Regions from separate parts of the Celerinatantimonas sediminis genome, predicted to be linked through region 1. Evidence: riboswitches for the same ligand, from Rfam matches in the RefSeq annotation. Region 1 holds a riboswitch; each other region holds the start of a gene.
What was found. A riboswitch is a leader RNA that binds a small molecule or an ion and turns the genes downstream of it on or off. The one in region 1 is predicted to bind fluoride.
Positions count from the first base shown of each region.

Region 2: another riboswitch for fluoride. It lies ahead of ABTQ23_RS19405 (manganese-dependent inorganic pyrophosphatase); the one in region 1 lies ahead of ABTQ23_RS11340 (adenine nucleotide alpha hydrolase family protein).
Region 3: another riboswitch for fluoride. It lies ahead of crcB (fluoride efflux transporter CrcB); the one in region 1 lies ahead of ABTQ23_RS11340 (adenine nucleotide alpha hydrolase family protein).

Region 1 covers NZ_JBEQCS010000008.1:129,755-137,540, forward strand. The annotation lists gene ABTQ23_RS11325 (ABC transporter permease subunit) at 1-1,098, shown strand, start outside; gene thiQ (thiamine ABC transporter ATP-binding protein) at 1,092-1,823, shown strand; gene eno (phosphopyruvate hydratase) at 1,776-3,065, opposite strand; gene ABTQ23_RS11340 (adenine nucleotide alpha hydrolase family protein) at 3,062-3,511, opposite strand; fluoride riboswitch at 3,672-3,738, opposite strand; gene ABTQ23_RS11345 (class I SAM-dependent methyltransferase) at 3,817-5,064, opposite strand; gene ABTQ23_RS11350 (DUF1365 domain-containing protein) at 5,076-5,801, opposite strand; gene ABTQ23_RS11355 (NAD(P)/FAD-dependent oxidoreductase) at 5,798-7,054, opposite strand; gene ABTQ23_RS11360 (SDR family NAD(P)-dependent oxidoreductase) at 7,054-7,773, opposite strand; gene ABTQ23_RS11365 (nuclear transport factor 2 family protein) at 7,770-7,786, opposite strand, start outside.
Region 2 covers NZ_JBEQCS010000024.1:3,534-11,319, reverse strand. The annotation lists gene ABTQ23_RS19415 (glutathione peroxidase) at 7-552, opposite strand; gene ohrR (transcriptional regulator OhrR) at 733-1,203, opposite strand; fluoride riboswitch at 1,326-1,397, shown strand; gene ABTQ23_RS19405 (manganese-dependent inorganic pyrophosphatase) at 1,425-2,381, shown strand; tRNA gene ABTQ23_RS19400 (tRNA-Thr) at 2,733-2,808, shown strand; gene ABTQ23_RS19395 (MFS transporter) at 3,257-4,597, shown strand; gene ABTQ23_RS19390 (beta-galactosidase) at 4,608-6,641, shown strand; gene araC (arabinose operon transcriptional regulator AraC) at 6,670-7,503, shown strand; gene ABTQ23_RS19380 (hypothetical protein) at 7,598-7,786, shown strand, end outside.
Region 3 covers NZ_JBEQCS010000001.1:284,051-291,836, reverse strand. The annotation lists gene ABTQ23_RS01360 (methyl-accepting chemotaxis protein) at 28-1,875, shown strand; gene rep (DNA helicase Rep) at 2,013-4,028, shown strand; fluoride riboswitch at 4,073-4,135, shown strand; gene crcB (fluoride efflux transporter CrcB) at 4,203-4,586, shown strand; gene cysQ (3'(2'),5'-bisphosphate nucleotidase CysQ) at 4,791-5,648, opposite strand; gene nudE (ADP compounds hydrolase NudE) at 5,846-6,400, opposite strand; gene ABTQ23_RS01335 (type II secretion system protein N) at 6,483-7,232, opposite strand; gene ABTQ23_RS01330 (type II secretion system protein M) at 7,229-7,693, opposite strand; gene gspL (type II secretion system protein GspL) at 7,690-7,786, opposite strand, start outside.

The sequences.
Region 1 (7,786 bases):
AGCCATTGGCAGCAAGCTGAACAGTTGGGACTGACGCCGATGCGCCGTTTTCGCTATTTAGAATGGCCATTATTAGCGCCCGGTTTAGTGAGCTCTTGGGTGCTGGTTTTCTTATTGTGTTTTGGCAGCTTTACGATTGTGTTAGCTCTGGGCGGCGGCCCTGCTCATACTACGTTAGAAGTTGCGATTTATCAGGCGCTTAAATATAGCTTTGAGCCAACCTTTGCGCTTTATTGTGCATTGTTGCAGCTGGTTATTGCTCTGGCGCTGACTATTATTTTTAAGCGCCAAGAAAAGCCCAACCCAATCGCGGCCTCTGGCGATTATCGCCCCGCATCCGGCTCTTTAGAAAAGCTTTGCATGCGCGCATCTCTTGGTTTGGCTGCGTTATTTTTTGGCTCGGTTATCATTGGGATGTTTACGCCCTTGATTGATTTTAACTGGCATCATTTACCCATGGATGCGCTTTTTAGAGCAACTTTTACAAGCCTTGCGATAGCGTTGCTCAGTTGGCTATTTTGCATTGTGCTAGTTTTCGCACTCAGTTACCTGCTTATGCAAAGCTGGGCTCTGCATTCGTTAAGATTTTTAGAACGGTTAAGTGATTTTTATAGTTCAGCTCTTTTGTATTTGCCGCCGATGGTAATTTCAACAGGCTTGTTCTTTTGGCTGTGGCTACATGGTTATCAGGTCTGGTTGTGGCCGTTAGTGGCGCTGGTTAATGCGCTGATGTCTTTGCCGTTTGTTAGTCGCATTATTAAACCGCAACTTTGGCAGTTACAGATTAGTTATCAACATCTGATGTTAGAATTAGGGCTATCGCGTTGGCAATCGTTGCGATTGGTTTACTTGCCTGTGTTAGCTCGTCCTCTGGCATTGGCCAGTGCTTTTGCATTGGTGTTATCGCTCGGTGATATGGGCGTGGTCGCGCTACTTGGGGATACTCATCTTTTGACATTACCATTGTTAATCTACCAGCAACTTGGGCACTATCAGTTCGCTGGTGCTAGCGTTACCGGCTTGTGGCTAATGCTATTATGCCTTGTCATTTTTGCTGTTATCAATTGGGTGGGGGAGCGTTCAAGAGCGCTATGTTAAAGGTAAATCAGTTAAAGTTAACTCGCCAAGGCCATGAGTTTTGCTACGATTTGACCTGCCAAGCAGGGCAGGTGGTTGCGCTGTTAGGACAAAGTGGTTGCGGTAAATCGACATTACTGGCCATGATCGCTGGATTTGAGAATGCCTCTGGTGAGCTGTCTTGGCAGAATCAATCTATCCTTGAGCTTCCCGTTGCCAAAAGGCCCGTTAGCAGTTTATTTCAGCAGCATAATTTATTTGAGCATCTAACGGTTAAGCAGAATTTAGCGTTGGGGATCAATGGTAAATTAAAGCTCAATCGCAATGAACAAGCACAAATTGATAAGGTAGCGGAGCAGCTGGCTATTGCCCAATGGTTAGAAAGTTATCCAAGCGATCTTTCCGGCGGTCAGGTGCAAAGGGCAGCCCTTGCCAGAGCATTGCTTCGTAAGCGGCCTGTTTTATTACTTGATGAACCTTTTAATGCGCTCGATCCAGTGCTTCGCGCCGATTGTTTAGCGTTGGTTCGAAACCTTGCTAATGAGCATCAATTAGCGGTGTTATTGGTGACTCATCAATTTAGTGATGCCAGTGCGATTGCTGATGAAGTTGCTTTTATCGAACATGGGCGGGTCATTCAACAATGCCCGCCCCAAGAGCTACAAAAGAACCCGGTTAATGACCAGGTTGCTCAGTTTTTAGCGATTGCGGATAAAGGCATTTTTACCAGCAAAGACCGCAGCTGAACCTAGCTGTTGTTCAATTCGCATGAGCTGATTGTATTTTTCAACACGTTCACCACGACATGGTGCACCTGTTTTGAGGTGTCCGGCACGCATCGCAACGGTCATATCGGCAATGAAGCTGTCGGTCGTTTCGCCGCTACGGTGAGAGATGAATGTCCCCCAATGGTTTTGATGGCACAGATTTACCGCATCGAAGGTTTCAGATAGTGAACCAATCTGATTTAATTTAATCAAAGCGGCATTGGCTAGTTGTTCATCAATACCCCGTTGAATATAGGTAATGTTGGTTACAAATAGGTCATCACCGACGAGTTCAACACGTCCTGCTAGTTTGTCATGCAGAACTTTCCAGCCTTCCCAGTCATCTTCAGCCAGACCATCTTCAATCAGAACCAGCGGAAAATCGTCAATCAGTTTTGAGTAGTAGTCACTCATCTGTTCGGCATTCAGTTTAGAGTTTTCAGTGTTTAGCGTATAAATACCTTTATCGCAGAATTCACTGGAAGCTGGGTCCATACAAATCGCAATGTCATCTCCAGGTTTAAACCCAGCAGCTTCAATGGCTTGGACAATATACTCAAGAGGTTCGCGGTTTGATTTAACTTGTGGAGCAAAGCCGCCTTCATCGCCAATCCCTGTTGAGAGGCCTTTTTCTTTAAGCACATTGCGCAAGGCCTGATAGACTTCGCTGCCCCAACGAATGGATTCAGCAACACTACCGGCACCCCATGGCGATATCATAAATTCCTGAAAGTCAGCGCCTTGCCAGCGAGCATGCACGCCGCCGTTAATGATGTTCATGCAAGGCACTGGTAATAGATTTGCACCTGTTCCGCCAAGATATTGATACAGTGGCAAATCTGATTGCAATGCCCCTAAGCGAGCACAAGCCAGTGACACACCTAAAATAGCGTTAGCACCGAGTTTTGCTTTGTTTTCAGTGCCGTCTAGCTCTAGCATGATAGCGTCAATTTGGCGCATTTGACGAGCATCAGTACCAATCAGCGCCGGTGCAATGGTTTTGTTAATGTGTTCAATTGCTTTTAAAACGCCTTTGCCACCAAAGCGAGATTTATCATTGTCGCGAAACTCAATGGCTTCGCGCGAACCTGTACTGGCCCCTGATGGCACAGACGCACGAGCTGTTCTGCCAGATACATCAAATACATCGACTTCGACCGTTGGATTACCGCGAGAATCAAGAATTTCGCGAGCTGTGATCTGCTGAATTTGATTATTCATAAAGCCTCCGTTAAGGATTTTTCATTGGGAATATGTTGCACCAACACATCAATATTGATGCGATTGATGAATTCAAACGAATAAGATGACATAACGCCAAATAGCCGGTTTTTATGGCCAACGATCAAAAGATCGATTTGACGTTCATTGATGAGATTTTCGATATCTTTAAACCGGGTAATGCTGACAAGCTCTTCAATTCCAGCCGGAAAATCGATGGATTTGATAAGCTCAGAGAGCATTTGTTTGGCTTCGATAACATGTTTGGACTGCTTCTCAAGGACTGTATTATCATTGAGATATTGCAGTTCCCGGTAGTCAGAACTAATGTGGCCGATGGTAATTTTAGTGCCCAGCGCATGTGCCATTTTACTGCCATGACTGAGTAAAATTTTCCCATCTATCTGATCGTGAGCCAGAACTAATGCGTGGCGATAATAGGTCATAACCACTTCCTCCAAAGGCTGTTGTCGGCAACATCAGTATGAGCTACATGAACAGCAGAAAATAAGTGGCAGTTCAAAAAACAGATGAGATTAAAATGCGTGAATGCATATAAAACTTTGATATCTGGCATACTGATGTACCCCTTAAATAGATAAGGATGAATCATCAGGTGTTATCAGCCAGAAAAGGGCGGTTTGTTACGGTGAACACCATCACCGTAGCAATCAGTTCAATTGCTAGGGATTAAAATACGCGCTTTTAATCCCCTAGGCAATTTATTAATGTAAAAATTTTGTAAATCTCACTAAGACTCGTTATGAGTTAAAGTAAGTTGCCAAACGCCTGTATTTGCACTTAAAAATCCAGCTTCACAGTAAGCCATATAAAAGTGCCAGAGCCGAAAAAACTGGGCATTAAATCCGAGATCACCAGGGTGTTGGGCGCGATAGGCACACAACCGATTATGCCAAGCCCGCAGCGTTTTAGCGTAACTTAAGCGCATGTCCAGTTGATTATCAATTTGTAGTTTTGATTTTCTAAATAGCCGTTTGAGGATTTTTAATGCGGGTAAAAAACCACCAGGGAAAACCATCTGTTGGATAAAATCGGTGTTATGGCGATAGTTATCGTAGCGCTCGTCTTTGATGGTAATCGTTTGCAAGAGCATTTTGCCACCCGGGGTGAGTAAATCAGCACATTTTTGAATAAACTGTGGCAAATAAGCATGGCCAACGGCTTCAATCATTTCAATTGATACCAATTTATCGAAATGGCCATGTAGATCACGATAGTCGCAACTTAATACTCTAATCTTGTCATTTAGGTGCAATTTATGCACTTTTTGACAACAGTATGCATATTGCTCATCAGAGATGGTGGTCGTTGTAACTTGGGCACCATAATGCTGTGCGGCATAAATAGCGAGCCCGCCCCAACCCGAGCCAATCTCCAATAGATGGCTTGAGCTATTGAGCTGGAGCTGGTCACAAATGCGCTTGAGTTTTCGCTCTTGGGCCTGTTCTAACAAAGCTTCAGGAGGCCTGTTTTTTAGCTCGTCATCATATAGCGCACAAGAATATTGCATCTTCGAGTCAAGAAATGACTGATAGAAATGATTTCCCAAGTCATAGTGCGCTAGAATATTGCGCTTGGCTTGCTGTTTACGATTGTGGTTAAGCCAGTGGCGAATTTTAGCGCTCCACTGAAACAGCTTTGAAATATTGGAATCAAGGTGATCGAGCCGCTGTTGGTTATTGGCCATCACCAGCAGTAATTCATGCAGGTTACTGGTGCGCCAGAGCCCTTCAATGTATGTTTCAGCCGCGGCTAAAGTTCCACCTCGTAACACCCGCTCAAAGACACAGGCGTCTCGAACATCAATCACCAGTTGATGTTTAGCACCCTTTTGCCCAAACAACTGACTAGGCTGTCCTGGTTGTTGCAATTCAATGCACGCGCCATCGATGCGCGACAAAAACATAGTGACAATATTGCGTGCCAGTTCGCGTTGGGGATTTAACCAGGGCAGGCTAAGCCTTCGGGCCTTTAACATAGATGATTCCTTTACCGACGATCGGATTTTTCCTTAGGGTGAGCATAAAAAGGCACTCGTTTAAGCCATAAACGCAGTGCCTGATAATAGATTCGGGCAATAATTAAGGCGCTTTGAAATGCATGATTGCGCACCAGCTGACGCACACTTTTTGCATTTAAAGGACCTTTTTTAAGAGTCATTGATGCGCTAAATTCACTGCTTTGTCGCTGACAGTCGATGACTACATTGATGGTTTCACCAAGCTCAATATGCCAGTGATAATGCATATCCATGGGATTAAATGGCGAAACATGAAATGTTTTAGTGGTGTCTTTTATTTGGCGCAGATCAATACAATAGTAGTGTTTTTCAAGCCATGGCGTATTGGTTACTTCGACCACCGCGTAGATAAAGTCTTGGTCATTGCCGTAAAACACAAAATTAATTGGACTAAAGTAGATACCACTCCAGCGCAGCTGGGCCATCATCACCATGGTTGATGGCGTAAATTCTGGGACAAACTGCGAGAGCTTATCGAGCGCTTTGTCTTTTAAAGGTTTATCTTCAGGGCCGAGGTAATCTTTATTATGCAATCTGAGGCGCAGCAATTTGTGGCGATTGAGTAGAGCGCGAACCTCATCTAACTCATCTAAGTTGACCCACAAATAGCTGATTGGGTAACTAAATTTATGATCCTTTGGCACTTTTCGGTGATGAAAGGTGCGCCCTTCAGTGATGGCAGATGTCAATCTCATAATCCTGTCCCGGTTAGAGATTCAACGACATCATTAGCGCTTCTGACCCCATCTTCATGAAAACCGTTGTACCAATAAGCGCCGCAATACCAACTGTGGTTGTGGCCATTAATTAAGTGGCGTTTGCCCTGATAGTAGCTAGTTTTGCAATCAAACAGCGGGTGGTCATATTGGTAATGGCCAAGAATAGTTGCTGAATCAATAGCTTCGCTGGGATTAAGTGTCACGACAAACGGCAGTTCACTGTGAAAGCCTTGCAGCCGATTCATATAATAACTGACACTGGCTGGCAGGTCATCGCCATGACCTTGCGGAGTAATTCGGTAGTTCCAACTGGCACGAGCTTTTTCAATGCTCGGTAATAGCGATTCATCTTGATGTAAAAACACCTCATTGCTCTGATAGCGCAATGCTTGCAATAGCTCTTTTTCTTGAGCGCTGGCATCATCGCCTAAAATAGCTAGCGCCTGATTACTGTGGCAGGCAAAGATAACCTCATCCCCTTGCCAGCGCCAATTATCAGCGCATGTTAGCGTTACACCATCTTTACTTCTTTTGATGCTTGTCACTTCACTATTAAGGCGAATATGTTCTTGGCAATTCTTGAGCAATGGTTTGATGTATTCACTCGAGCCGCCTGGGATCACATACCATTGCGGCCGGTTGGTGATATCCAGCAAACCATGGTGATTGAAAAAGCGCGCGAAAAAGCGCATCGAAAATTGGCGAATATCATTTAATGAAGTTGACCAAATAGCGGCCGCCATCGGCAATAGATAGTTTTGGCTAAATAGCAGCGAGAATTTTTGTTGATCTAAAAATTCTCCGACACTCAGTTCGGCGCCTAATTCACAGGCTTGTTTGGCTAATTTATTAAACCGAATAATTTCGCTAATAAAGCGGTAAAACCAGGGGCGAATAAGATTACGGCGCTGCGCGAACAGAGAATTTAGACTGTGTCCGTTATATTGAAGATTAAGTTCGTCATTGACGACACTAAAACTCATCTCAGTTGGTTGCCGGGTAATCCCGATTCGCGCTAGTAATTTGGTAAATAATGGATAGGTACGATCATTAAACACAATAAAACCAGTATCCACAGGATAGACTCGCTGTCCTATGGTGATCTGCTTTGTCGCCGTATGGCCACCGAGTTGACCTTCTTTTTCAAGCAAGACAACATCGTGCTGTTGTGCCAGCAGATGTGCGCAGGTCATGCCGCTGATTCCTGAACCAATAATCGCTATTTTCATTATTCTGCTCGCTTAGCGAGTTTGCGGCAAATGGTATTTTGCCAAGACATGGGTAATTTTGCTAAGACCCGAAGCATGAGGTGTAATTGCCAAGGAAATGCAATGTGTGTGCGTTTTTTAATAAGCCCTTGTTCAATGAGTTTACTTGCCTTATCAACCGATAATAAAAACGGCATTTTGAAGTGGTTGGCTTGGGTCATGGGAGTATCGATAAACCCTGGCTCAATCAGATGAACGCTAATTTGGCGTGGTTTAAGATCGGTTCGAAGTACATTGGCTAGCTGTTTGACGCCTGCTTTACTGGCGCTATAAGCGCCTGAGCGAGTGAACGGAAGATAACAAGCCAGCGAGCCAATCAAAGCAAGTTGACTGGGACTATCCATTTTCAGCCAGATAGCTTCGAGAATATAACCGATGGAGGCAAGATTAACATTGACCACATTCGCAAAGGATTGGCCATCAAAATGATGGTAATGGTGGTACTGGCAAATCCCCGCACTTAATATCACCAATTGTAGCGGTGGTAACTGGCTAAGTGCCTGCTTAACCATTTGATAGTCAGTTAAATCAAGTTCAACTGTTTCAGCACCCATTTCAGTGAGTTTGCTTAAAGTATCTTTATTGCGGCCAATGGCATACACCCGATGTCCTTTTTGGCAATAATCGAGCGCAAGTTGATAGCCAATTCCCGATGTTGCTCCAGTGATTAATACATTCATTGACCACTCCTTT
Region 2 (7,786 bases), on a different contig from region 1:
GAGCAATTATTTAGCTAATGCTTCGTCTAATGCTTTGCTAAGGATTGGATGATCGGGAGTCATATCTGGAGCAAAATGACCAACCACTTCGCCATCTTTACTTACTAGGAATTTTTCGAAGTTCCACAGAATGTTGCCCTCTTTGACTTCGAAACCATAACCTTTAAGCAAATCAACAAACTCGCTGTCTGGTGCTGTCGTACGCTCTGGGATTGCGGAGTACAGCGCTTGATATAATGGATGGCGATCTGGTCCATTGACTTCTAATTTGCTGAACATCGAAAAGGTTACGCCATAGTTTTTAGTGCAGAATGATTTAATTTCTGCTTCTTGGCCCGGTTCCTGTGCTCCAAATTGATTACATGGGAAACCTAAAATTTCCAAGCCTTCACCTTTGCGCGCTTCATACAGTTTTTCCAGCGCCTCATACTGCGGTGTTAAACCACATTCCGATGCAGTGTTGACGATTAAGAGTGTTTTACCTTTATATTCAGAAAGTTTCAGTGGTTTACCATCAATAGTAACCACTTCAATATCGTAAATTGAACTCATAGCTAGTCCCTCGTGTTTTTGTTATTTCATTATGGTGAATAGACGGATGAATACCAATAAGATATCGCGCAATTTAATTGTGTGCAATTTTGAAATGAAAATTTTTACACAAATAATCTAACTTGTGAATTTCATCGCAAAGATAAACGAAGATTTTTGGGCCCAAATACGCCCAAGCGATTATTTTAAAGTCTTGATGACTTTCTCACACAACTCTTTGAGCATTGTGAGTTCTTCAACTTCTAGATTCATTTTGCAGAACATTGCATTGGGGATAGATAAAGCTCTTTGCTTAAGAGCCACGCCTTCATTGGTCAGAAACAGCTCTTTAACTCGCTCATCAACTTGGCTGATGCGACGCTCGACCAACTTCTTGGCTTCCAGACGTTTCAACAATGGTGTTAAAGTTCCTGAATCTAAATGCAGCTTTTCACCCAGCGTTTTGACATTGATGCCGTTGGATTGCCAGAGCACCATCATTACCAAGTATTGAACATAAGTTAAATCTAACTCAGTCAGCAAAGGTCGATAGGCGCGCACGATAGCATTTGCTGCGCTGTAAAGTGGAAAACAAACCTGTTTATCAAGCAACAAGTCTTCATCTTTGATTGCACTGGTCGCTTGTTCGCTGGTCACTTTACACGGATTCATGGGCAATACCTCAATTCCACACATAATAGTTTGTCCATTGCAATTATAAAGCGATCAATAGAATCGAACAATTATATTGCACACAATAAAATTGCTTTAATGGTCGCATTTCGCTATTCTTTAAAACACAAGGTGATGGTGTTCCACCTTATCCAAACCGTCGTTTAACAACGAATGATGGCGCCTGATTTTATCTTTAATCAGATCTATCAGGTATCTTTATGCAAAAAAACAACGCTTTTTCAGCTTCTTCCATCAATTCTAACGAATCTCTTATTTATGTCTTTGGGCATAAAAATCCCGACAGTGACAGCATATGCAGTGCCCTCGTTGTGGCCGACTGGCTCAATCAACAAGGTCACCATGCACAAGCTTTTCGCCAAGGAGAACTAACGCCTGAGACTCGCTATATTCTTAAATCAGCGAGCATTGAGCAGCCATCCCTGCTTGAAGATTCACTAAAAGATCAAAAAGTCTGGTTAGTTGATTTTACCGATGCAGAACAGGGCCCAAAAACCTTACTAGATAGCAATATTATTGGCGTTATCGATCATCACAGGCTCGGAACTGTCGTCACCAAAAACCCACCGAATGTCTGGATTCGCCCGCTCGGATGCAGTGCGACCATCGTTTGGCAAGTAATGACTCAAGAAAGCGCAATGGTGTTAACAAAAGCGCAAGCAACATTGCTGCTTGGCGCGATATTATCCGATACTGTTGCCCTAACAGGCCCAACGACAACCGAGTTTGATAAAACAGCGGTTGCTGAGCTTACCAAAATTGCCAAGCTGGATTACCAACAATTTGTCAAAGGCTTGCTCAAAGCCAAAACAGATATTGCCGGGCAAAGTGCCGACAGACTGTTGCATCGAGATGCAAAAAATTATCAGATTGCAGGCAAAGCTATTTTGTTAGCCCAGATTGAAATGCAGGACTTAGCTGATATAGCGCCCATACTGCCAGAGCTATTAGCGCTCATGAAAGAAGAGTGTTTGGCAAATAAATTAGATATGGTGGTGCTGATGCTCACTGATATCAGCAAGCACAACTCAGTTTTACATTTCTTCGATCCGCAAAAAGCTGACCAAGAACCTATCACTCTTGCCGGAGTTACGAGCCGCAAAAAAGAAGTGATTCCATGGCTGACTGACCGATTACAAGCAATGTCCGTATCTTAGTTTCACATAGGTAATAGTTAAGAGCAGATAAACTGATGTAACCTGTTGCCAAAGCCCTTCTAAGCAACAGGCTCTCGATGATTGACGCCAGATCAAATATTCACACTTAAGCTCAGGATTTAATGACTTTAATCTATTGATCTTCGAGGTGCTAAGGTCTATGATTCTTCAACGTTTTTTATGTCTGATTGAACAAAGCCTTTGTGATTAGACTTTGGGACGCTTGCCCCGCTCGTTCATCATACTTAAAGGAATATTTGTACCTTATTTAGGGAAATGATGACTCAACAGCCTTAAGCTGCATCTATCCTAACCTCAGTTCGTATTCCTAAAAACAAACATCTAAGTAGTGCCGATTTAGCTCAGTCGGTAGAGCAACGCATTCGTAATGCGTAGGTCATCAGTTCGATTCTGATAATCGGCACCATTTTTCAATGAAAATTATCTTAACTGTTCTATCCCTGATTTTTTTCTAAAAGGTTACGCATTACATTCTACGACCGTGTGTTATTCACCACGTATCGCCTTAACAATCGTCTCATCTACCACTCACTCTATATTTTTCATGACTAAAACTAAGCAGGTCTGGCTATAGCAGAACTGACGTCCAACTGAGTTGCGCTTTAGCAACTGCATGCAACAATTCGACGACTACTGGAAAGTCTCAGGGATCACAGTTTTTCGTCAGTAGCAGCTTTGTCCAAGTTTATTAGCATGTAAATTAACTCTTATTTTATCAAGTTAATATATCTTAACTACGAAACAAATAGTACTTACAGTGGTTACTAAGTAGGCAATTAATATTGTTAACTTCTTAATAAATTTCTCAAAAATAATTTATGAAAGTTAACTTTTAATTATATGAGGGTCTTAGCATGCACACGGATATTGAATCAAATATTCCTATTGAAAATAATAATGATGCAGATGAAATCACCTGGGTTAAAGAAATAACCGATGGAAAACAACCTAAAGCTCCCTTATATGTGGGGATAGCTGCTGGGTTAGGAGCTCTCTTTTGGCTTGGGCCATTCATGGGATTAAATTCTGTTTTAAATCCCGCCAAACTAAGCCATATTATAGGAAGTGGTTCGGCTGTAAATAACTTTTTAGCACTGCTTGGAACTCTCGGTGCGATAACCTCTACCATCACCACGATTATCATTGGCGCACTATCAGACCTAACCCGTTCTCGCTGGGGAAGACGTACGCCTTGGATGCTTGCTGGGTCAGTTCTAACTGCTGCTGTCATATTTTTTCTTGGAAGAATAAATGATAGTAGTCATTTAACAATGTTTATTGTTTTATGGTGTTTACTACAAACCTTTATTAACTTTATTGTCGCCCCTTTAATTGCGGCTATTGCTGATAAAACAGCACCTAAACATAGAGGCGTTATATCTTCAATCTATGCAGCGGGATTTATCCTAGGTGAATATGGTGGGCCTGTCGTAGGAGGATATTTTTTAAGTGCATCCAATCCATCTCTCATTGATATGGGGTACAACGTTATGGCTATATTTATGTTGATATCTGGGCCTATTGCGGCTGTTATTTTGCGCGAAAAATCAAGCCTATGCATGCCAAAACAAAAAAAATTAGACTGGGAATTTTTTGTCAAATATTTTATTTTCCCAATTAAAGGTTCACGAGACTTCTATCTCGCACTTTTTGGTAAAATGATGATCTGCATTACCATTACGGCTTTTAGTGTTTACCAGCTATTCTTCTTAACTTCTGGAATGAGCCTTAATGAAACCGTGTCTGGCAAATACATTTCATTGATGGGAATAGCCACTATTATCACCGCCTTCATTTTCTCTCCTATTTCAGGGCCTATAGCAGACAAACTTAAAACTCGCAAAAAACCTGTTGTATTATCAGCCATCTTAATAGCTATTGGGACTATTCTCCCCTACTTCTATGCAGAACCTACATCTATGATTTGGTATGGAATTATTTCAGGAATTGGCTCAGGAATATTCTTCTCAGTAGACCAAGCTCTCAACTTAGAAGTACTGCCTAATAATGAGAATGCAGCCAAAGATCTAGGAATATTAAATTTAGCAAATACTGGAGCTCAAATCCTTGGTCCAGTACTAGGAGCTGTATTATTCGAAATGTTTGGTCACCACTATTTAAGTATTTTACCATCCCTCGCTGCAATTTCATTATTTGGTGGCATTTTGGTAATGATGATAAAAAGCGTTAAATAAAGGAGTTTTCATGTCTAAGTTATTATATGGTGTCGCTTATTATGATGAGTATATATCTGAAGAACGACTAGATAAAGATATTGAAATGATGAAAAAGGCAAACATCAATGTTGTAAGAATTGCCGAATCCACTTGGAGTACATTGGAACCAGAAGAAGGTGTGTTTAATTTTCATCATATTGATCGAGTGTTAGACGCAATGCATGATGCAGGGATTGGTGTCATTATCGGAACTCCGACATATGCTATTCCTCATTGGCTAGCTAAAAAGTTTCCAGACATTCTTGTGACAACACCTGATGGTCAGGAAACTTATGGTCACCGGCAAATCATGGATATTATGAATCCAGATTTTTTACACCATGCCAAAATTGTAATTAATTCATTACTTAAACACATTCATTTACACCCTGCTATCATTGGCTACCAAGTGGATAACGAAACCAAACATTATAATAATGTTGGAAAATATATAAAAAGCGCCTTTAAAAATTATTTACAAGAAAAATTCCAAGACTTGGACGAACTTAATAATACATTTGGCTTAAACTATTGGAGCAATCGAATTTGTAGTTGGGATGATATCCCTCCAATTGAAGGCACAATAAACGCTAGTTTAGGCAATGAGTTTGCAAGATTTCGTCGCGAAGTAGTAAAGGATTACCTTGATTGGCAAGTTGCGCTAGTTAAAAACTACTCGAATAGTCACCAATTCGTAACACAAAACTTTGACCTAGAATGGCGCGGTTATTCCTTTGGTTTACAGCCAGCCGTTGACCATTTTGCCGCCGCAGAAAAAATGGATGTTACAGGCATCGATATTTATCATCCGAGTCAAGATAAATTGACTGGTCGGGAAATCTCCTTTGGTGGGGACATGGCCAGAAGCACCAAGAAAGGGGAAAACTACTTAGTATTAGAAACTCAAGCCCAAGGATTTGCTAAATGGACGCCTTTTCCTGGACAACTGAGACTGCAAGCTTTTAGTCATATAGCAAGTGGTGCAAAGATGGTCGCCTACTGGCATTGGCATTCCATTCACAATTCTTATGAAACATACTGGAAAGGGCTTTTAAGCCATGATTTTTCTGAAAATTCAACTTACTTAGAGTCTACTCAGATTGGAAAAGAATTTAGTGAGCTATCACATCAATTAGAGTCATTACGAGTCGATAACGATGTCGCAATTTATGTCAGTAATGATTCATTAGAGGCTTTAAGCTGGTTCCCCCCTGATGAGCCACAACTAAATATCAAAGAGAAACGCAATTATATTTATAATGATATTTTGCGTACTTTTTACGACAGTCTCTATGATCAGAATATATCAGTTGATTTTATCAATCATCTGGATAGTAATGATTGTAAGTATAAGGTACTTATTATTCCAGCGTTATATGCCATATCAACTGAGCAACTTGAACAAATAAATAAATTTGTTCATCAAGGAGGTCGAATCATTGTTGGATTTAAATCTGGCTTTTGTGATGAAAATATACAAGTAAGAAGTACCACACAACCAGCCATATTATCTCAATCATGCCAAGTATCCTACTCTCAGTTTGTGATTCCAACTGAGAACACTCAATTAGAATCAACAACTTCAGATATTAAGTGTTGTGATGAATCACCTAAATTATGGATGGAATTATTAACTTCATTATCTGCCGATAATGAAATACTGTTAAAATACAAACATAAATACTGGGATAAATATGCAGCAGCTACTTTATCAAAGTTTGGTAGTGGCCAAGCTCTATATTTGGGATGTTTACCTTCAAAAGAGCTCTTTTATCAACTTTTCACTTATTTAGTAAAAGGTTTACCATTAAGATCAAATCAATCTTCGAGTGAATTCCCCATAATAGTAAAAAGTTTAATAAATAAAAATGGAAATAATATTCAGTTTGTTTTCAATTATTCAAATAATACAGTGAAATTTCATGTTGACTCTAAGAAAAAAGATGTTATAACTAGCAGTTATTATGACAGTGGTTCCCAACTACTTATTCAGCCATGGGATCTTAAGATCCTAACAGATTGATATTAATACCAATGGACGTAGATGTGTTATGCCTATTATATTTGATAGTTTTCTTGTTGCCGGATTAACAAGTATTGCTAAAGGAAATCATTTAGACAAACGCATCTACCGTCCAAATGGAATGAAAGGCTTCATTATTAACTTAACGATCGATGGTAGTGGTACGATCATTACTGAAAATCAGTCTTTTGATTGTGAAAAAGGAGACCTTTTATTATTTCCTCCTAACGTAATTCACAACTACACACGCTCTAAGAAAAGTGATACATGGGAGCATTATTGGATCTATTTCTTCCCTCGTTCTTATTGGTTAAATTGGCTCACATGGGAAAATACCATTGATAACATAGGACTTATAAAAATAATTGACAAAGATAATTATAATCAATTATATACTCTTTTCAACGAAACAAACACTCACTTTTCTAAAAGTACAGTTATGTCTGAAGCTTTAGCAATGAACTCTTTAGAACGGATTATTATTGCTTCTGTTTATTGTCAAAATAAATTTTCAGACACCCCCAAAGATCCTCGAATAAAAGAAGTATGTGATTACCTTGAATCCAATATTGATAGTAATCATACAATTGAAGAAATAGCATCACAGGTATTTCTCTCTTCATCAAGGTTATCTCATTTGTTTAAGGAGGAAATGGGCCAATCAATGAAAGAATGGCGCGAGTCACAACGTATTACTAAAGCAAAAATGCTACTGCAAACATCATCCATTTCAATTACCGACATTGCAGTTTCAATTGGTTATACTGATATTAGTTACTTCTCTCGTATGTTTAAAAAACATTGTGGTTTTTCACCAAGAACATATCGTAAAAATTATTTGATGCCCTCGAATAAGAAATAATTGACATATATCAATTAAATAATTAAAACAATGATTGACTCTCCCTTAACTGTAACGATTAACTTACCGTTATCTGGCACTTAATATATGCGTTATGAAGCGAATTTTAATTGTTTTAGGTTTATTACTGATATGGGTATTACCTGTGCAAGCCCAAGGGCATCCTCAGCCCACCTGGTCGGCGCAATGCGTTATTGGGCACAGCACCAATAAATCTCTCTATCAGTCAAAAGAACTTACGACACCACTTTCGCTTGCATGTTCAAGTTGCCAGCCTATTGTG
Region 3 (7,786 bases), on a different contig from region 1:
GCAAGCTCTTTTTGCATGGAAGTCGTTATGTCTATCAAGCACAAGCTCGTTATCGCGGTCACATTGATTTTAGCTCTGCTCTCCATCGCCCAAGCATGGCAACAACTGCAGAATATGCAGCGTAATGTTACAGAAAATATTCAACATCAAGCCAAACAGCTTTCCACTACCGCCGCAACGCAGCTCTCCATCTGGCTCGATGATAAACTCAGTACGCTTAAATCCGTCACCGATAAAACCCCAGCCAATAAAGAGTTTCAGTTAGAGCTCTATCAAGCGCAAAAAGCAGCGGGTTTTTCTAGCGTCTATTATGGCAATGAGCAAGGCCAGATGGTCGCCGGCGATCCAAATTATGAAATTCCTTATGGCTACGACCCGCGCGTGCGGATCTGGTACATGGGCGCTCAGCAGCAAAGCCCCTATTTCTCGCAGCCCTATACTGGGACCGACGGTACGATGGTGATGTCCATATCGATAAAATCGCCCACAGGAGTTTATGCCGCCGACCTGCCACTAACGGTGATGAGCACTCAAATGAAAGCACTCAGTAACTCAGAAGTGCAGGCATTTATCATCGCTGATGATGGCACCTTGTTGGTCTATCCCGATAATAAGTGGTTAGAACACAATATCAGCGAGCTGGATAAGACACTCACCGACAAACAGTTAAAAAAACAAAATGAGCTGATTAAAGCCACCATCGATAAGCGGCCAGTGCTGGTTAATTTTACTCATATTCCCAACACCCATTGGTCGATTGCCTTAAGCTTTGATAAAAACAAAGCATTTGCTCAAGTCCATCAGCAACTTATCAGTAGCATTCAAAATACCACCATCATGTTTGTTGTCGTCGCCTTAGTGCTCTACAGCCTAATTTCTATCTCGTTCAGGCCGCTCAAACAACTTGAAGCAGCGATTAATGAACTGGGCCAAGGCGAAGCAGATTTAACCGCGCGCTTAAACCTAAAACGTCGCGATGAAATAGGCCGGCTTGGAACAAGTGTTGATATCTTTTTAGAGCGGCTTCATCAGCTATTACTTGGAGTAAAACGCGACTCCAATGCGCTGGCGCAACATGTTCAAGAGGTGACTCATTATGCCAGCCAATCGACTCAATCAGTCGTTCATCAACGCCAACAAATTAGCGCCATGGCTGACTCATTTAATGAAATTACCGAAAGTGCCCGCCATGTTGCAGACAATGCCGAACAGACCAATGTCAGCGTACAAAGCTCACAAGCAAGTTGTGAATCAGGTAAACAGGTGATTGAACAAAATCAGCAACAAATTCTGCAGCTTGTCGAACAACTGGAAGCCAACGCCAGCAGTATGGGTGCATTAAAGCAGAGCAGTCAAAAGATCACCGTCATTCTGAGCATTATTCAAGGCATTGCCGAGCAAACGAACCTGCTGGCCCTTAATGCGGCAATTGAAGCAGCTCGCGCGGGCGAGCATGGCCGCGGTTTTGCGGTGGTTGCCGATGAAGTTCGCAATCTATCCAGACGAACCCATGAATCAACCGAGCAGATCCAAGGCGTGTTAAATGAGTTGCAACAACATACCAATCAAGCAGTCAATGCCATGCAGCAAAGCCGTGAACAGGCGCGGCGCAACGTTGAGCAGGCAAACGCGGCAACGGCCGCTCTTGATGAAATCAACCAAACGATTGAAACCATCTTCGATATGGCCAATCAAATTAGCAGCGCCGCCGAACAGCAACATCAAGCGACCCAAAGTGTACGAGACAACAGCCAAGTGATTGAACAAACCTGCGAAAAACTGCAAAAAGATGCTGATAATAATGAACATCAAGCCAAAGAGTTACATCGAATTACTGAGCGTCTTAACGGCGAAGTCGCGCAATTTATTCTTTAGTTTGAGGCTGTCACGCGCTTTAAACAGATTTGAGCATAGCGAAAGATAACCGTGCATAAACTTGGCTTAGCATAATCGTCATTGGTATTGTTCTAAGCTCTTGGTAGAATGCCTCTGCAAATGGTAGGAGGCTTTTTTTGAAACTCAACAGCGCCCAGCAACAAGCCGTCGAATACACTAGTGGCCCATGCCTTGTGCTAGCAGGTGCTGGCAGTGGTAAGACGCGTGTCATAACCAACAAAATTGCCTATTTAATTGAACGTTGTGGGTATCATGGTCGTCATATTGCGGCGGTAACCTTTACCAACAAAGCCGCCCGAGAAATGGCAGAGCGGGTTCGTCATACCATTGGCCGCGAAAAAACTCGTGGCTTGACCATTTCAACCTTTCATACCTTAGGCCTTGAGATCATTCGCCGGGAGCATAAAGCATTATCGCTCAAAGCGAACTTTTCGCTGTTTGATGACCAAGATCAGATGGCACTCTTAAAAGATCTCAGCGAGGTTGAGCTTAACGGTGATAAAGACCTGCTTCGCCAGTTGCAGCATCAGATTGGCCGCTGGAAAAATGATCTTATGTTACCTGGCCATTTTCAGGTAGAAAATGATGCCAAAATTCAGCTATTTGCCCAGCTTTATCAGCGCTACCAAAACCAAATGCATGCCTATAATGCACTGGATTTTGACGATCTGATCCTAATGCCTACGCTACTTTTAAAAACCAATGAACAGGTTCGCGCCCGTTGGCAAAAGAAAATGCGCTATCTGTTGGTGGATGAATATCAAGACACCAACACCAGCCAATATCAGCTGATTAAGCTGCTCGTTGGAGAGCGGGCCTTTTTCACCGTGGTTGGCGATGACGATCAGTCTATTTACTCGTGGCGCGGCGCAAACCCGGAAAACCTCTCACAGCTCAAAGCTGATTTTCCCAATCTTAAAGTGGTCAAGCTTGAGCAAAACTATCGCTCAACACAGCGCATTTTAAAATGTGCCAACATTCTCATTGAAAATAACGACCATCTCTTTGATAAACGGCTGTTTTCCGAGCTCAATTATGGCGAGCCTATCAAAGTCATTATGGCCAAAAATGAGGAACAAGAGGCCGAACGAGTCATCGCCGAGCTGATGGGCCATCGCTTTATTAATCGCACCCAATACAGCGACTATGCGATTTTATATCGCGGCAATCATCAGAGCCGACTACTGGAAAAAGCGCTGATGACCAACCGCATTCCATATAAAATTAGCGGCGGGCAATCGTTCTTCTCGCGCAGTGAAATCAAAGACTTAATGGCTTATCTGCGGTTAATGGTCAATCCGGATGATGACAGTGCGCTGCTTCGAATTATCAATGTTCCGCGCCGGGAGATTGGCCCAACCACGCTTGAAAAAATCGGCCGCTTTGCCAATGAGCAGCATATCAGCCTATTTGCAGCAGCTTGTGACACATCACTGCAAAATTCGCTGCCCGCTCGCTCGCGCTCGGCCGTTGAGTTTTTCTTTCGTTGGGTAGTCGAGCTTTCCGATCGCGCCACAAGAGGAAATACCGTTGAAGCGGTACGCGATCTGGTGCGCGATATTCACTATGAAGACTGGCTGTACGAAACCAGTCCCAGTGCTCGCGCTGCCGAAATGCGGATGCAAAATGTTTCGACATTATTCCGCTGGGTAAGCGACATGCTCGAAGGCGATGAAGACAATCCGGCGATGAGCTTAACTGAGGTCGTAAACCGCCTTATTTTGCGCGATATGATGGAGCGCGCAGAAGATAACGAAGATGCCGACCAAGTACAGCTGATGACACTACATGCCTCTAAGGGTCTTGAATTTCCTTATGTATATCTTATCGGGATGGAAGAGGGCTTATTGCCTCACCAAAGCTCTATTGATGAGGACATGATTGATGAAGAGCGCCGCCTTGCTTATGTTGGGATCACTCGTGCTCAGCGAGAGCTTACCTTTACGCTGACTCGTGAACGACGTCAATTTGGTGAACTGATTCGCCCTGAACCGAGTCGCTTCTTAATGGAACTGCCGCAAGATGACCTGCAATGGAGCAACCGCCGAGTTGAACAATCTCCTGAGCAGCGCCAACAAAAAGGGTTAGCCGGGGTTGCCGCCCTTCGTCAGATGCTGGCCGATAAAAAATAGCTCAGTGCAGCAAAGCTGCGCTTTGAGCTAAAAGTGTGTAAAATCCAAGCTAAGGAGATGGCATTCCTCCTCTAACCGCCCCACCGGCTGATGATGCCTGATAACAACCGGATCGTCTCACGATCTTCATAAATAAATTAACACGCTTGAAATCATTCGAACGAAAGAGGATTTATGTTAGCAACACTGATAGCCGTCTTTATCGGGGGCGGTTGCGGCAGTATGCTGCGCTGGTTTATTAGTTTAAAACTCAACAGTACTGGGGCGACACTTCCACTGGGAACATTAGCGGTCAACATGCTGGGTGCATTTATTATCGCTGTTGGCATGACTATTTTTGCCAAAATGCCAAGTATAGATCCTGCTTGGAAACTGATGATCACAACCGGGTTTTGTGGTGGTTTAACTACATTTTCAACCTTTACAGCTGAAACCCTCACTTTATTCCAGTTAGGTAAATACACCACCGCGATTAGCAACATGGCGCTTAACCTAGCCGGTTCAATGGCAATGGCAGCCATTGCATTTGCGCTGATGTCTTGGATAACAGCAAAGTAATTAAGTTTGCGCCATAAAAAAACGCCGCGTTCAACTGAACACGGCGTTTAAGCAATTAGTGCTTACAGAGCCAAATCAATACAGGATAGTCAGAAACCAATCTCTACCTGTTATGACAGCCATTCATCATTCGATGTTTGACTGTCCCTATAATACGATAACTTTCTAGCTATTTCCGTGATTTAAACCCAATTTTTTAGTGTATTATTCACCCTGTTGACCATTTCTTGAGCGATCATTGCTTGGCACATGAGCAATCACCTGCTCCCAAGGCAAATCATTATCGCCGATGCCAATAAAATCAGGATTAATCAGGCTTTCGCGGCGATTAAAACTCATCGGTTGTAAATTTAGATCGAGCAATGTCCCGCCTGCTTCACGCAAAATCACCAGCGGCGCCCCAACATCCCATTCGCCTGTTGGACCAAGCCGAATATAGCAATCAGCCGCTCCTTCAGCGACCAGACAACTTTTTAAGCTAGCACTGCCTAACGGCAACAACTCATATTTAAAATCATCACTGAGCACTTTTTTCAGTTTATTGGTATTTTGCACACGGCTAACCGCGACACGAATCGTCTCTGGCGGAAACTGATAATGGCGACAATGAATACTTTGCGGCCCTTGGCTACCTTGAATTTTATAAGCCCCAGAGCCTTTAATGGCGTAATAGCAGGTATCGCTCACTGGTGCATAAACCAACCCGAGAATCGGTTCGCCTTCGCAAATCAAGGCGATCATCGTGGTGAAATCACCAGTCTGGGAGACGAACTCCTGGGTGCCATCCATCGGATCAACTAACCAGTAGTAATTCCACTGGCTGCGCTCAGCAAGTGCAATATTTGCATGCTCTTCGGAAAGCACAGGCCAATCCGGGGTTAACTTACGAAACTCTTCGCACAAAATATTATGAGCGGCAAAATCAGCACTCGTGACCGGAGTATGATCGGATTTATGCTCCGTTTTATAATGGCCGTTTTGATACAGTTTTAGAATCTCATCTCCCGCTTGGCGGGCGATCCGCTCAACTGCAGGGAGCAAATCAATTAATGGTTGTGGCATGTCTGACCCCCTTTTCGCAAATAAAACCAGCTCTGGTAAGGTACTCGATTTCAGAATTAGCACGGTGGCTTAGCAAGCTGTTGCTCAATGGAAATTGCCGAGCGGTGCGGTTGCTATGAGCAGATCAACTGATTTATTTACAGTTTGAAAGTTATTCTATAATAATCGCTAAAACGAAAATTAGCTAATTAGCGAAATTACCTACGATTTTTCTGCCACCATTGGTTAAACAAATAAAGCGCAGCAATGGTTCGGGCTTCGCTAAATTCTTCACGCTCAAGCAGTGACATACACTCATCGACAGGCACGGTTTCAATCGCCAGAGGCTCAGGTTCATCACCTAATAAACGCGATGGATACAGCTCATCTGCGACAAAAATTTGCATTGCTCCACCAAAATAACTCGGGGCAACGGTAACTTCTTTAAGCATATGCCAATTTTGTGCAGCAAAGCCCACTTCTTCTTGTAATTCACGATTAGCAGCCTGCTGAGGTTCTTCACCCGGGTCTATCGCGCCTTTGGGAAAACTAAGCTCATAGCGCTCAGTTGCAGCGGCATACTCTTTAATAAGCAATAGCTGATTATCTGCGTTGACCGGGACAATCATTACTGCCCCTCGCTGGCCACCGACTAATCTCTCATAGACTCTTCGCTCGCCATTACTAAACTCCAGATGCAGAGATTCGACCTGAAAAAAATGGCTTTGAGCGGCGATATGTTGCTCAAGAATTTTCGGTTTCTTCTTTGGCATTATTTCTCTCTTATAGCTCTGTCACGCCAGCTAGCCTTGATGCTACCTTAGCTTTTTGGGCAACATCATCATGTATGGCCGCTTAGAAAACGCCTTGGTTCTTAAATGAATAAAATCCATCAGCCGATGGCGCGCCAAGTGGCTCTAGCAATGCTCGAAGGCGCTTAGGAAAATGTGCGCTTGGCCGCGCCTTTAAATCAACTTGCCATCTTAAATCGCTAAGCTGAGCACTACCTTGCAATACTAACATCTGGCCCTGATGATTGACTTTAGCAACATATTGTCCCCTCGAGCAACTGATCTGTACAGAGACAGGAGACAAACTCAACTTGCCAAACAGCGTGCTCAACTGAGGTTTTTGCCAATTAACTTGCCCACTGGCGCTTTGGCAGCGATGGTTTGAGAGCGCTAATTTATTAAGCTTTACTTGAAAAGTGCCCTGCGTTTGAAAAGGCAGTGAGACAGCGCGATTTAGCGCTTGAGCGGAAAAGCTTAGGTGTAAATTTTCAACGCCTTTGCTCAGAGGTGACTGAAAAACATTAAAGGTTCCAGAGAGTGGACCATCAAGCGTTATCTGCTCTTTGATGGTCAAACCCAAGAGTGACCACGGCTTTAGTTGCCAACGTAATCGCCCAAGCGATTGGCCATGCCAAACGAGATGCGTGACCTGCCCTTGATAAAGCGAGCCTTGCACGCCCACCAGCTCAAGGCCGGGTAAATTAAGCTTTCGCGCAATCACAGCTCCGGGCATATTTAAAAATAGTGCCGCAGCATAAACAAACAGCGCCACCACTATCACTAACCACAGAGACTTCTTTTTTACGATGTTCAACGCTGTTTAAACCGCAGCTGTGAAACATTGACTTGCCCTTCACCGCTTGCTTGTAAATTAAGGGCAACGACCTGATAACCATATTCACCGTGCATCCGATTAATATATTCAAGCAGCGTATTAAACGCCAGTGGTGCAAGATTTAATGCATACTCATCAGAGCTTTGTTGCAATCGAGTAATCGAGATATTTAGCGCTTTAGCAAGCTGATTAGCTGCCTGTGAAAATGGCACATTTTTCATCTGTGGACGGTGTGCATCTGGATTTTTTAGTGCATCGCGATGGCTCAACACCCAATTTAGGGTTTGCTGCTCTTGGGCCAATTGCGCTTGCGAGCGCTGCAGAGCATTTTGATAACTCACCCAACCAAATTGATACAATAAAATTAACACTACCATTACGCCGCCCACGCAAACCATGACTCGTTCTCGGCTTTGCAGGTTATACCACCATTGCTTCATGAGTGTTCCTTAATGGTTAGTGTTCCAACAACCCGATTATCTTTGCGTGACAGTGCGCCAGTTTGAATATCAAATGATTGAGCTGCTTTGCGA